Regions from separate parts of the Caecibacter sp. AF58-12pH5A genome, predicted to be linked through region 2. Evidence: riboswitches for the same ligand, from Rfam matches in the RefSeq annotation. Region 2 holds a riboswitch; each other region holds the start of a gene.

Region 1 (3,276 bases), on a different contig from region 2:
GGTCAGGGCCGCGATACCGCCGCCACCGGGAACAGGTTCCTTAGACGCAGCTGCGGCCAAAAAATCATCGATGGGCATATGGGAAAATTGTAACTCTGTCACTGTGATTCGCACCTTTCGTCCTGTATTTTCTTGCAGACTATACAAGAAATCCGGCAAAGCAGGCTGCGCCTGGCCTTGCCGGATGAATTTGTGATAGGTCTATTTTACACCTGCTGCAGACTTAGAACAAGCCTGTAATAACGCCGTTTTCGTCGATGTCCATGCGGTTGGCTGCAGGAACCTTCGGCAGGCCCGGCATAACCATGATGTTGCTCGTCTGGCAGACGATAAAGCCGGCACCGGTGCAGACGCGTACATCTTTGACGGTGATTTTGAAGTTCTTCGGTGCACCGAGGAGGGCCGGATTATCCGACAGGGAGTACTGGGTCTTAGCGACGCAGATCGGCATCTTGTCGAGGCCCAGCTTTTCCAGTTCGGCAATCTGCTTCGGTGCATTGCCTTCGAGAATGACGCCGTCGCCGCCGTAGATTTCCCTGGTCAGGATTTCCAGCTTGTGAAGGATCGTGTCGTTGACGTCGTAGAGCGGTTTGTACGGGGTCTTAGGCTGCGCGAGGAGCTGTAAGACCTTGCGGCCCATGTCGAGACCGCCCTGGCCGCCTTCAGCCCAGCAGTTGTTGAGGGCTACGTCGACGCCGTAGTCTTCGCAGAGCTTCGTCAGGAGGGCGATTTCCGCATCTGTATCGGAGAGGAAGCGGTTGATGCCTACGAGGACGGGCACGTCGTATTTACGCATGTTTTCAATGTGTTTAGCCAGGTTGGCAAAGCCTTTTTCGAGAGCTGCCAGGTTTTCCGTCTGGAGATTCTTTTTGTCGACGCCGCCGTGCATCTTGAGAGCCCGGATGGTGGCTACGATGACGACTGCATTCGGTTTGATGCCGGCAAAGCGGCATTTGATATCCATGAATTTTTCTGCGCCCAGGTCGGCACCGAAGCCGGCTTCCGTAACGGTGATTTCTCCCATCTTGAGGGCCAGCTTGGTGGCGACGACGGAGTTACAGCCGTGGGCAATATTGGCAAAGGGACCGCCGTGTACGAGGGCCGGCGTATTTTCTGTCGTCTGGACGAGGTTCGGTTTGATGGCATCCTTCATGAGAATGGCCATGGCGCCGTCGACGTTGAGCTGCCGTGCCGTAACAAGCTGGCCGTCCAAGTCGTAGGCAACGATGATGTCACCCATGCGTTTTTTGAGATCCATGAGGTCGCTGGCCAGGCAGAGAACGGCCATGATTTCCGAAGCGACGGTAATCATGAAATGATCTTCCCGGGGGAAGCCGTTGACTTTGCCGCCCAGACCGACGACAATGTCGCGCAGGGCCCGGTCATTCATATCCATGACGCGTTTCCAGACGATGCGGCGCACGTCAATGCGCAGGGCATTGCCCTGGTGGACATGGTTATCGATAGCTGCAGCCAAGAGGTTGTTGGCCGCTGTAATAGCGTGCATATCGCCTGTAAAATGGAGGTTGATATCTTCCATGGGGAGAACCTGGGAATAGCCGCCGCCGGCAGCGCCGCCTTTGATGCCAAAGACAGGTCCCAAGGACGGTTCACGCAGGGCCGTCATGGTTTTATGGCCCAGTTTATTGAGTGCCTGTGCCAGACCGATGGTCGTTAAGGTCTTGCCTTCACCGGCCGGAGTCGGCGTAATGGCCGTGACCAGGACGAGCTTGCCGTCTTCATTTTTTGACAGGCGTTTAATGGCGTCGAAGGAGATCTTCGCTTTATATTTACCGTATAATTCCAAATCGTCTTCTGTCAAACCTACTTTTTCTGCAATCTTTACAATCGGTTCCAATGTCGTCTGCTGCGCAATTTCAATGTCGCTCAATACTTTAGTCATATTGGAAATCAGCTCCTGTTCCATAAATGTAAAGAAAAATAGCCGGCCCTCCGGACTATTGCCCAGACGGTCGGCTTTTCGATATCATGCTCCCATGTGGTTAGTCCACTTCCGTCAGTCACATGACTATGGTGTTATTATACAAGGCCAGGCCTGGCCTTGTCAATATGAGTATTTCTTTTGCTCAGTGGCCTAGAGCTGTACACATTGTTCCTTTTCCAGGCGCACAGGACCGCCGATGTGGATTTTCTTTATTTCTCCATCGCTGACGGCTGCTTCAATGGTAATCATGCCGCCAGGCTGACGGATTTCACAGGCGATTTCATGGCCGCACAGCTGGGACAGGGCCGCTGCCGTAGCGGCTGAGCCGGAACCACAGCTTTGTTCCCAATAGAGGGTCTTCGTGGCCGTTACGTACACAGCCGGAATCATGGTCAGTGTCTTGCGGTCGACGAGGTCGAGGCCAAAGGCTTCGTAATGGAAGGTCGAAGCAAAATTGTATACGGCTTTCCAGATCTGGTCGCGATCCAGATTTTTGAGGGCTGTCGTAAAATGAACAAAATGGACGATTCCCGGCAACGCTACGCGGTAAAACCGAAAGGCCGTATTGCCTACGTCGAGGCTGACCGTGTCCATCTTTTTTGGCAGCGGCATGTCAATGGACGCATCGTAGACCTGGTCTTCTTCACCACGCTGTACGCGGGCCTGCAAGGGAGCACTGCAGCCGGAACAGGAAATCATGTACTCTCCTGCCTCTGCTCCCGACTGGGACAAGAGATAGGCTGCGGCCGAACGGGACGCGTTGCCGCAAAATTCACCACCCATCATATCGAGCCGGATCTGGGCGCCCTGGTTGGACGGTGATAAAAAGGCGACCTGTTCTGCGCCGACACAGTCAGGCTGCAACAGCTTTTCTGCAATGGTTGCGTGTTCCGACGGAGGGATCTCATCCAGTACGAGAATGGTCGTGTTGCCACTAGGGTCAGCTTTTACATAATGGATTTCCTGTATCATTTCTGCACCTCAAATAGGATCATTTCCGCATCTGGCTCCACGAAAAACGGCCAGGCGGCTTACATGTTATCTATTATAGCATATTCGGCCCACATATTCAGTCTTATGGAGAAAATAAATCAGATTCTCTGCCACCTGGCCGCCACCCGGTGTCTGACGGGACAGGCGTCCCATTGACAGGGGCCGTCGTCGTGTATTACGATGAGATTACATATACGCTTAGAAAGGAGCCTTACTATGGAAGTAGCAAATGCAATCAATGAACGACGCAGTATCCGCAAGTATACACCCGAACCGCTGACGCGGGAAGAAATTGAAAAAATATTGACGGCCGGCATGATGGCCCCGTCGTCGAGCAA
Region 2 (3,276 bases):
AGTTCCTGTACAGAGGCGGCACCGCCAGCGTTGACAATGCGTACGATTTCTTCCTGTCGTTCTTCTGTAAGCATAGCGTCACCTGTCTTTTTTCTATGTATCATTCCTTATATCTGCCTTTATTATATAATCATAATCAATCATTTTCAATCATTTTTAGTGACTATGTTTAAAAAGCAATCATTTTCAATCATCCATCTAACTACGATATACCGGGACAAAAAAATCCCCCAGGCAGTACCATACTGCCACGGGGGATAGGGGTTAAACAGAGCTTAGCCTTTCACTTCCGCCTTCTGACGGACAGGACGGAGGCCTTCCGCATCACGGCAAACGATGCCATGACGGGTCTGGTATTTGAGGAAGAGCATCAGTGCTAAAGCGCCGACGAAGAAGGCCGAGAAGACCTGCAAGGTAACGGCATAGCTGTTCGTCGTTTCTTTAATCAAAGCCAGCAGCAGCGGACCGGCGACACCGGCAGCGCCCCAGGCCGTAAGAATACGTCCGTGAATGGCACTGAGTTCCCGTGTGCCGAAGAGGTCCGAAAGGTATGCCGGCATGCACGAGAAGCCGCCGCCATAGCAGGTGATGATGAGCAATACGAGAACCTGGAAGCTAAAAGAATTAGTCACCTGAGAAAGCTGCCAGAAGGCGACGATTTCAATGGCAAAGAAGAGGACATACGTAGCCGAACGGCCAAGGTAGTCCGATACGGTAGCCCAGGCGATGCGGCCGGCACCGTTCATAAACCCGATGATACCGACCATGGAAGCAGCGGCCATGGGCGACATGCCGACGACTTCCTGAGCCATAGGGGAGGCGACGGCCAGGAGGGCAATACCACAGGTAATGTTGGTAAAGAAGAGAAGCCAGATCGTGTAGAGCTGCCACGTCTTCATCGCCCCTTTGACCGTAAACTGGGGCAGGGAATCGGCATAGACGATCTTTTTCTTTTCCCCGGCCTGACGCAGGGCCAGATCGGCCTGAGGCACTTCGCCTGCTTTAGGCGGCGCCAAATACAGCGAAGAAGCTGTCATAATGGTCATATAAACGGCTCCCAAGATGAGGAAGTTGGGAATAAGACCTACGTGCTGCACCAGAAGCTGCATAACCGGACCGGCGATCATGCTGGCAAAACCAAAGCCCATGATGGCCAGACCCGTAGCAAAGCCACGGTTATCGGGGAACCATTTGACCAGTGTCGAAACAGGTGTAATATAGCCTGTACCCAGGCCGATGCCGCCTATGACACCATAGCAGATATAGAGCAGGGGCAGGCTGTGGAAATACAGGGCAGCAGCCGTACCAAACATGCCGCTGCAGAAGAAAGCCATCGATAAAAGACCTGACTTGCGCGGTCCGATTTTCTGGACAAAGCTGCCTAAAAAACCTGCTGACAGGCCTAAGAATAAAATGGCCAGGGAGAATGTCCACGTCGTTTCCTTCAGGGAAAAGCCCATGGACTCCATAATCGGGCGGGTAAGGACGCTCCAGGCATAGACACTGCCAATGCAGATGTGAATCCCCATAGCGGACAACGCAATAAGCCAACGGTTCTTTTTCATTGAATCCATCTCTCCTTTGCGGTCGGCCGGCACACAGGCGCACAAAAAGAAGCGCCGGCCGGCTGGCCAAAGCATATTTTCATATCTTTGCCCAGACGGTCGGCGCTTACTACTGCGATACAGTCCACGTGGTTGTTCCACTGATCCGTCAGTCCTGTATCGGAATATTCATGATGTTCTTTTATTATAGCAAGAAAGAGTCTTATGTCAAGAATTAATTTTTATGACTCTGCTCCTTGGGCATTGGCAGCAGAAAGGGCCTGTACCTGTCTCTGCTGAGCTGCAATAGACGATAAGGTCTGTCCTGCCGGTGCATTGCGCAGGACATAGGCTTCTTCTGCATCCCGGTCAGCAGCTGTCGCTGCGGCAGTTTCGCTTTGTGCCGCAGCCGCCTGGCTCGTCGTCTTAGCCGCCGGTGCAGCTGTCGTCTGCGGTGCTGTCGTATCCTTTAACTGCGAAAAACCATACGTGAGCAAGCTTTGGGCATCGGCAGAACGGCTCTGCGAATTGAGTATCGAAACGACGAGAGTATGGCCATCACGCGTGGCCGAAGCGACGAGGCAAGGACCGCCTTCGTTCGTCACGCCCGTTTTGACACCGTTAGCACCGCTAAAGCCACTGGTCAGGAACCCATTGGTCGTTTCACAATGCTTGGTCCCGCTATCGATATAGGGCATATCGTAGGACGTGTGGTTTACAAGGCCGCGGAAATCAGAGGACTGCATCGCATAGGCTGCGATTTTCGCCAAATCGCGGGCTGTCGAATAGTGCTTGGCATCAGGCAGGCCGGTAGGATTGGTAAAATGCGTGCCTGTCGCGCCTAAGGCGGCAGCCTTGGCATTCATTTGCTGCACAAAATCAGCTTCTGTCGGCGCTACCGTTACGGCTGCGTCTATGGCCGCATCACAGCCACCGACGGTCATCATACCGGTCAGGGCATGACGCAAGGTCACTTTATCACCGGCATAAAGGCCCAGCTTGCTGACATCGCCAGGCAGCTGCTGGGAAGCCGGAGCAATCGTAAGAGGCTGATCCAGTTTCCCCGATTCTACACCGAGCAGACTGGTCATAATCATAGTCGTACCACCGGGATACATGCGGTGATCTGCATCCTTGGCGTATAATTCTTTCCCCGTATTGGCATCAATGACACAGGCCGACTGTGCATTGATTTCCGGTGCAGCTGCCATGGCGGCCGCCGTACCCAGGGTAAAGCAGGCTGTAAGCAGGACCAGAATAGATTTTTTAAGAGACATGCTGACACACCCTTTCTATAGGCTGAAAAATATGAATTCAGCTCCATTATAACGGATTTTTGGCAGCCAGTGTAGGCTTGCGCGGATATTTTAAGGGACTCTTGGCGTTCTTGCGGATGTAGAGGACAGCCCGCTTATCTGTAAGCCCCGGCAAGGTCACAGGACGCACAGCTTCCAGGGTCCCTCCTAGCACAGCCAGAGCATGGCCGGCTTCTTTGATTTCCTCTTCATATTGTGCCCCCTTAAGGGCAATGAAAACACCGCCTGTACGCACATAGGGCAGTGCCCATTCGCAGAGAATATTGAGGCGCGCAACGGCCCGGCTGGTAACGACATCGAACTGTTCCCGGTAGGTCTTGTCATGGGCTTTTTCTTCAGCCCGGCCGTGGAGAAATACAGCTCCTGTCAGCGTTAGTTCTGTCGTGACCTGTTCCAGGAAACGCAGCCTTTTTTGC
Region 3 (3,276 bases), on a different contig from region 2:
AAAGCCGATGCATCGAAGGTTTCGGAAATCAAATCGAAGATTGCCGACCTGAAAGAAGCTGTAAAGACTGACGATGTAGAAAAGATCAAAGCTGCATCGGAAGCCTTGACGAAACCGCTCTACGACCTGACCAGCGAAATGTACAAGCAGGCTGACGCACAGCAGCAGGCTGGTGCCCAGCAACAGGCCGGTGCACAGCAGCAGGCAGGCGCACAGCAGAGTGGCCAGAGTGATGAAAAAGTAGTTGACGCTGACTACAAAGTAGTCGACGACGACCAGAAGTAAGTAGATAAAGAGGGGCTGCCCATATGAGCAAAAGAGATTATTATGAAGTACTTGGCGTTCCCAAAGATGCCAGCGAAGCGGATATTAAGAAAGCCTTCCGTAAATTGGCTATAAAGTACCATCCTGATAAAAACCGGGACAACCCTAAGGCTGCAGAAGAAAAGTTCAAGGAAATCAACGAAGCCTACAGCGTCTTGTCTGATAAGAACAAGCGCGCCCAGTACGACCAGTTCGGCATGGATGCCTTCCAGAATGGCAACGCTTCCGGTGCCGGCCAGGGCTTTGGTGGCTTCGGCGGCTTTGGCGGTTTCGGTCAGGGCGGCTTTAGCCAAGGTGGCTTTGGCGGTTTTGGCGATATCTTTGATTCCTTCTTCGGTGGCCAGGGCAGCCGTCAGTCTAACGGTCCGGAACGGGGGGCAGACCTCCGTTTCGACGTAGACATTTCTTTCAAACAGGCTGCTTTTGGGACGGAAATGGAAATCCAAGTACCAAAAGATGAAATCTGTGATCACTGCCACGGCGAAGGCGCCGAACCGGGCAGCAAGGTAGATACTTGCCCTGTCTGCCACGGCACAGGCCAGCAGCGGGTCGTACAAAATACGCCCTTTGGCCAGATGGTCAATGTCCGTACGTGTTCCCATTGCGGCGGCACAGGCAAGGTGATTCACGAAAAATGTAAGAAATGCCATGGCGAAGGCAAGGTCAATGTACGCAAGAAATTGCAGATCAAGATTCCTGGCGGCGTCGATAACGGCTCGCGGCTGCGCGTAGCCGGTGAAGGCGAAGCAGGGGTTCGTGGCGGTGGCTACGGCGACCTGTACGTCTATATCTTCGTCCGCGAAGATCCGAACTTTACGCGCCAAGGCAACGACATCGTATCGCGCCAGACCATCAGCTTTGCCCAGGCGGCACTGGGCTGCACCATCCGCGTCGATACGCTGGACGGCAAGGTAGATCTGAAAATCCCGGCAGGTACGCAAACCGGTACGGTCTTCCGCATCAAAGGACATGGCGTACAAATTCTCGGCAGCAGCGGCCGGCGCGGTGATCACCACGTACAGGTCAACATCAACACGCCAAAACGCATGAATGCCAAGCAGAAAGAGCTGCTTAAAGAATTTGCTAAAGCCAGCGGTGAAGACTGGGTGGGGGAGACTAAAGACGAAAGCATCGTAGACAAAATCAAGAAAAAAGTCTTAGATGTCATCCGCCGCATGCAACGCCCGGAAGCACTCGTCAACCGCACCTAACATACACAGCCAGGCTGTATTCCCAAAAGGATGCAGCCTGGCTTTTAGTATGCAAAAAACGTCCTTTCCCTCGTAACGACGAGGGAAAACGTTGACATAAGGGTATGTTACTTTGTATAATAAATACGGAAGCATGTGACTGACGGAGAGTGGACTAGAAACCACAGGGAGCATGCCGATGTAGAGCCGACCGTCTGGGCAAAGAGTCCGGAAGTGTCGGTATTTTTGTTTATTAGGGACAATATGGGAGGATTAATCATGAAAGAACTGCAATTAAAGTATGGCTGCAATCCCAACCAGGCTTCGGCCCGCGTATATATGAAAGACGGCAGTGATTTGCCCTTTACGGTACTCAACGGCCGTCCAGGTTACATCAATCTGCTCGATGCCCTGAACAGCTATCAGCTCGTAAAGGAACTGAAAGAAGCAACGAAGCTGCCGGCAGCAGCGTCCTTTAAACACGTCAGCCCGGCCGGCGCTGCCGTAGCCAATGAAATGAGCGATACGCTGAAACGCATTTACTGGGTCGACGATTTGGAATTATCCCCCTTGGCTACGGCCTATGCCTGCGCCCGTGGTGCCGACCGTATGAGCTCGTACGGCGATTTTGTCGCCCTTTCCGACGTATGCGACGTACCGACGGCAACGCTCCTCAAGCGTGAAGTATCGGACGGCGTCATTGCTCCGGGTTACACAGATGAAGCCCTGGCTATTTTGAAGACAAAGAAAAAGGGCAACTACTGTGTACTCCAGATTAATCCCGATTACGTACCGCAGGTTTCGGAAACGAAAGAAGTCTTCGGCGTTACCTTCGAACAGGACCGCAATAACGTAAAAATCACGACGGACCTTTTTGGTGAAATCCCGACACAGAACAAGACCATCACTGAGGCAGCCAAGCGGGATCTCATGATTGCCCTTATTACCCTTAAATATACCCAGTCTAACTCCGTATGCTACGTAAAAGACGGCATGACCATCGGCGTAGGCGCAGGCCAGCAGTCGCGCGTACACTGCACGCGTCTGGCCGGCAACAAAGCCGATGTCTGGTGGCTCCGCCAGAACCCGAAGGTATTGGCTTTGCCTTTCCGCGACGACGTACGCCGTCCGAACCGCGACAACGCGATTGACGTCTACATCTCCGATGACTACGAAGACGTCCTGGCCGATGGCATTTGGCAGGATCTCTTTACAGAGCAGCCGGCACCGCTTACACGGGAAGAAAAGAAAGCCTGGATTGCCCAGTTGCACGGCGTAGCTCTCGGCAGCGATGCCTTCTTCCCCTTTGGCGACAATATCGAACGGGCTCACCGCAGCGGTGTAGATTTCATCGCCCAGGCCGGCGGTTCCATCCGTGACGATAATGTCATCGAAACGTGTGACAAGTATGGCATTGCCATGGCCATGACCCATGTCCGCCTGTTCCATCATTAATACTCATAATACGTACTGGAGAGAAGGACTGCGTCCCTGGGACCACCGGTGGCGCAAGCCTTCTTTTTTTGCGTCCGTGTGCGGGAAAAAGAAAAGAAATTTCCAATCTGACAAGTAGAAGTACTTGACAGCGTTTTCCTCATAGGGTATACTATCACAGTACGAGTTTGCACGAGGTGGTGAAACCATGATTGAAGACGTAGTACGCAAGGGCCGGCTCCTCGATATATACGGGCCGCTCCTGACTGAACGGCAGCGCCGGTGCCTGGATATGTATTTCAATCTCGATCTCAGCCTCAGCGAAATC

The links. Region 2 has a riboswitch for ZMP and ZTP ahead of PGX44_RS02725 (L-lactate MFS transporter). Riboswitches for the same ligand answer to the same signal wherever they lie in the genome.
Region 1: another riboswitch for ZMP and ZTP. It lies ahead of PGX44_RS04625 (formate--tetrahydrofolate ligase); the one in region 2 lies ahead of PGX44_RS02725 (L-lactate MFS transporter).
Region 3: another riboswitch for ZMP and ZTP. It lies ahead of PGX44_RS00585 (phosphoribosylaminoimidazolecarboxamide formyltransferase); the one in region 2 lies ahead of PGX44_RS02725 (L-lactate MFS transporter).

The regions. Positions count from the first base shown of each region.
Region 1 is NZ_JAQDBC010000006.1:31,730-35,005, reverse strand. It holds gene PGX44_RS04630 (cyclodeaminase/cyclohydrolase family protein) at 1-78, opposite strand, end outside; gene PGX44_RS04625 (formate--tetrahydrofolate ligase) at 224-1,903, opposite strand; ZMP/ZTP riboswitch at 1,957-2,035, opposite strand; gene PGX44_RS04620 (histidine racemase CntK family protein) at 2,096-2,917, opposite strand; gene PGX44_RS04615 (nitroreductase family protein) at 3,155-3,276, shown strand, end outside.
Region 2 is NZ_JAQDBC010000003.1:91,400-94,675, reverse strand. It holds gene PGX44_RS02730 (DeoR/GlpR family DNA-binding transcription regulator) at 1-104, opposite strand, end outside; gene PGX44_RS02725 (L-lactate MFS transporter) at 276-1,565, opposite strand; ZMP/ZTP riboswitch at 1,648-1,731, opposite strand; gene PGX44_RS02720 (D-alanyl-D-alanine carboxypeptidase family protein) at 1,787-2,821, opposite strand; gene rsmG (16S rRNA (guanine(527)-N(7))-methyltransferase RsmG) at 2,868-3,276, opposite strand, start outside.
Region 3 is NZ_JAQDBC010000001.1:112,648-115,923, reverse strand. It holds gene dnaK (molecular chaperone DnaK) at 1-285, shown strand, start outside; gene dnaJ (molecular chaperone DnaJ) at 309-1,535, shown strand; ZMP/ZTP riboswitch at 1,661-1,742, shown strand; gene PGX44_RS00585 (phosphoribosylaminoimidazolecarboxamide formyltransferase) at 1,794-2,969, shown strand; gene ylxM (YlxM family DNA-binding protein) at 3,157-3,276, shown strand, end outside.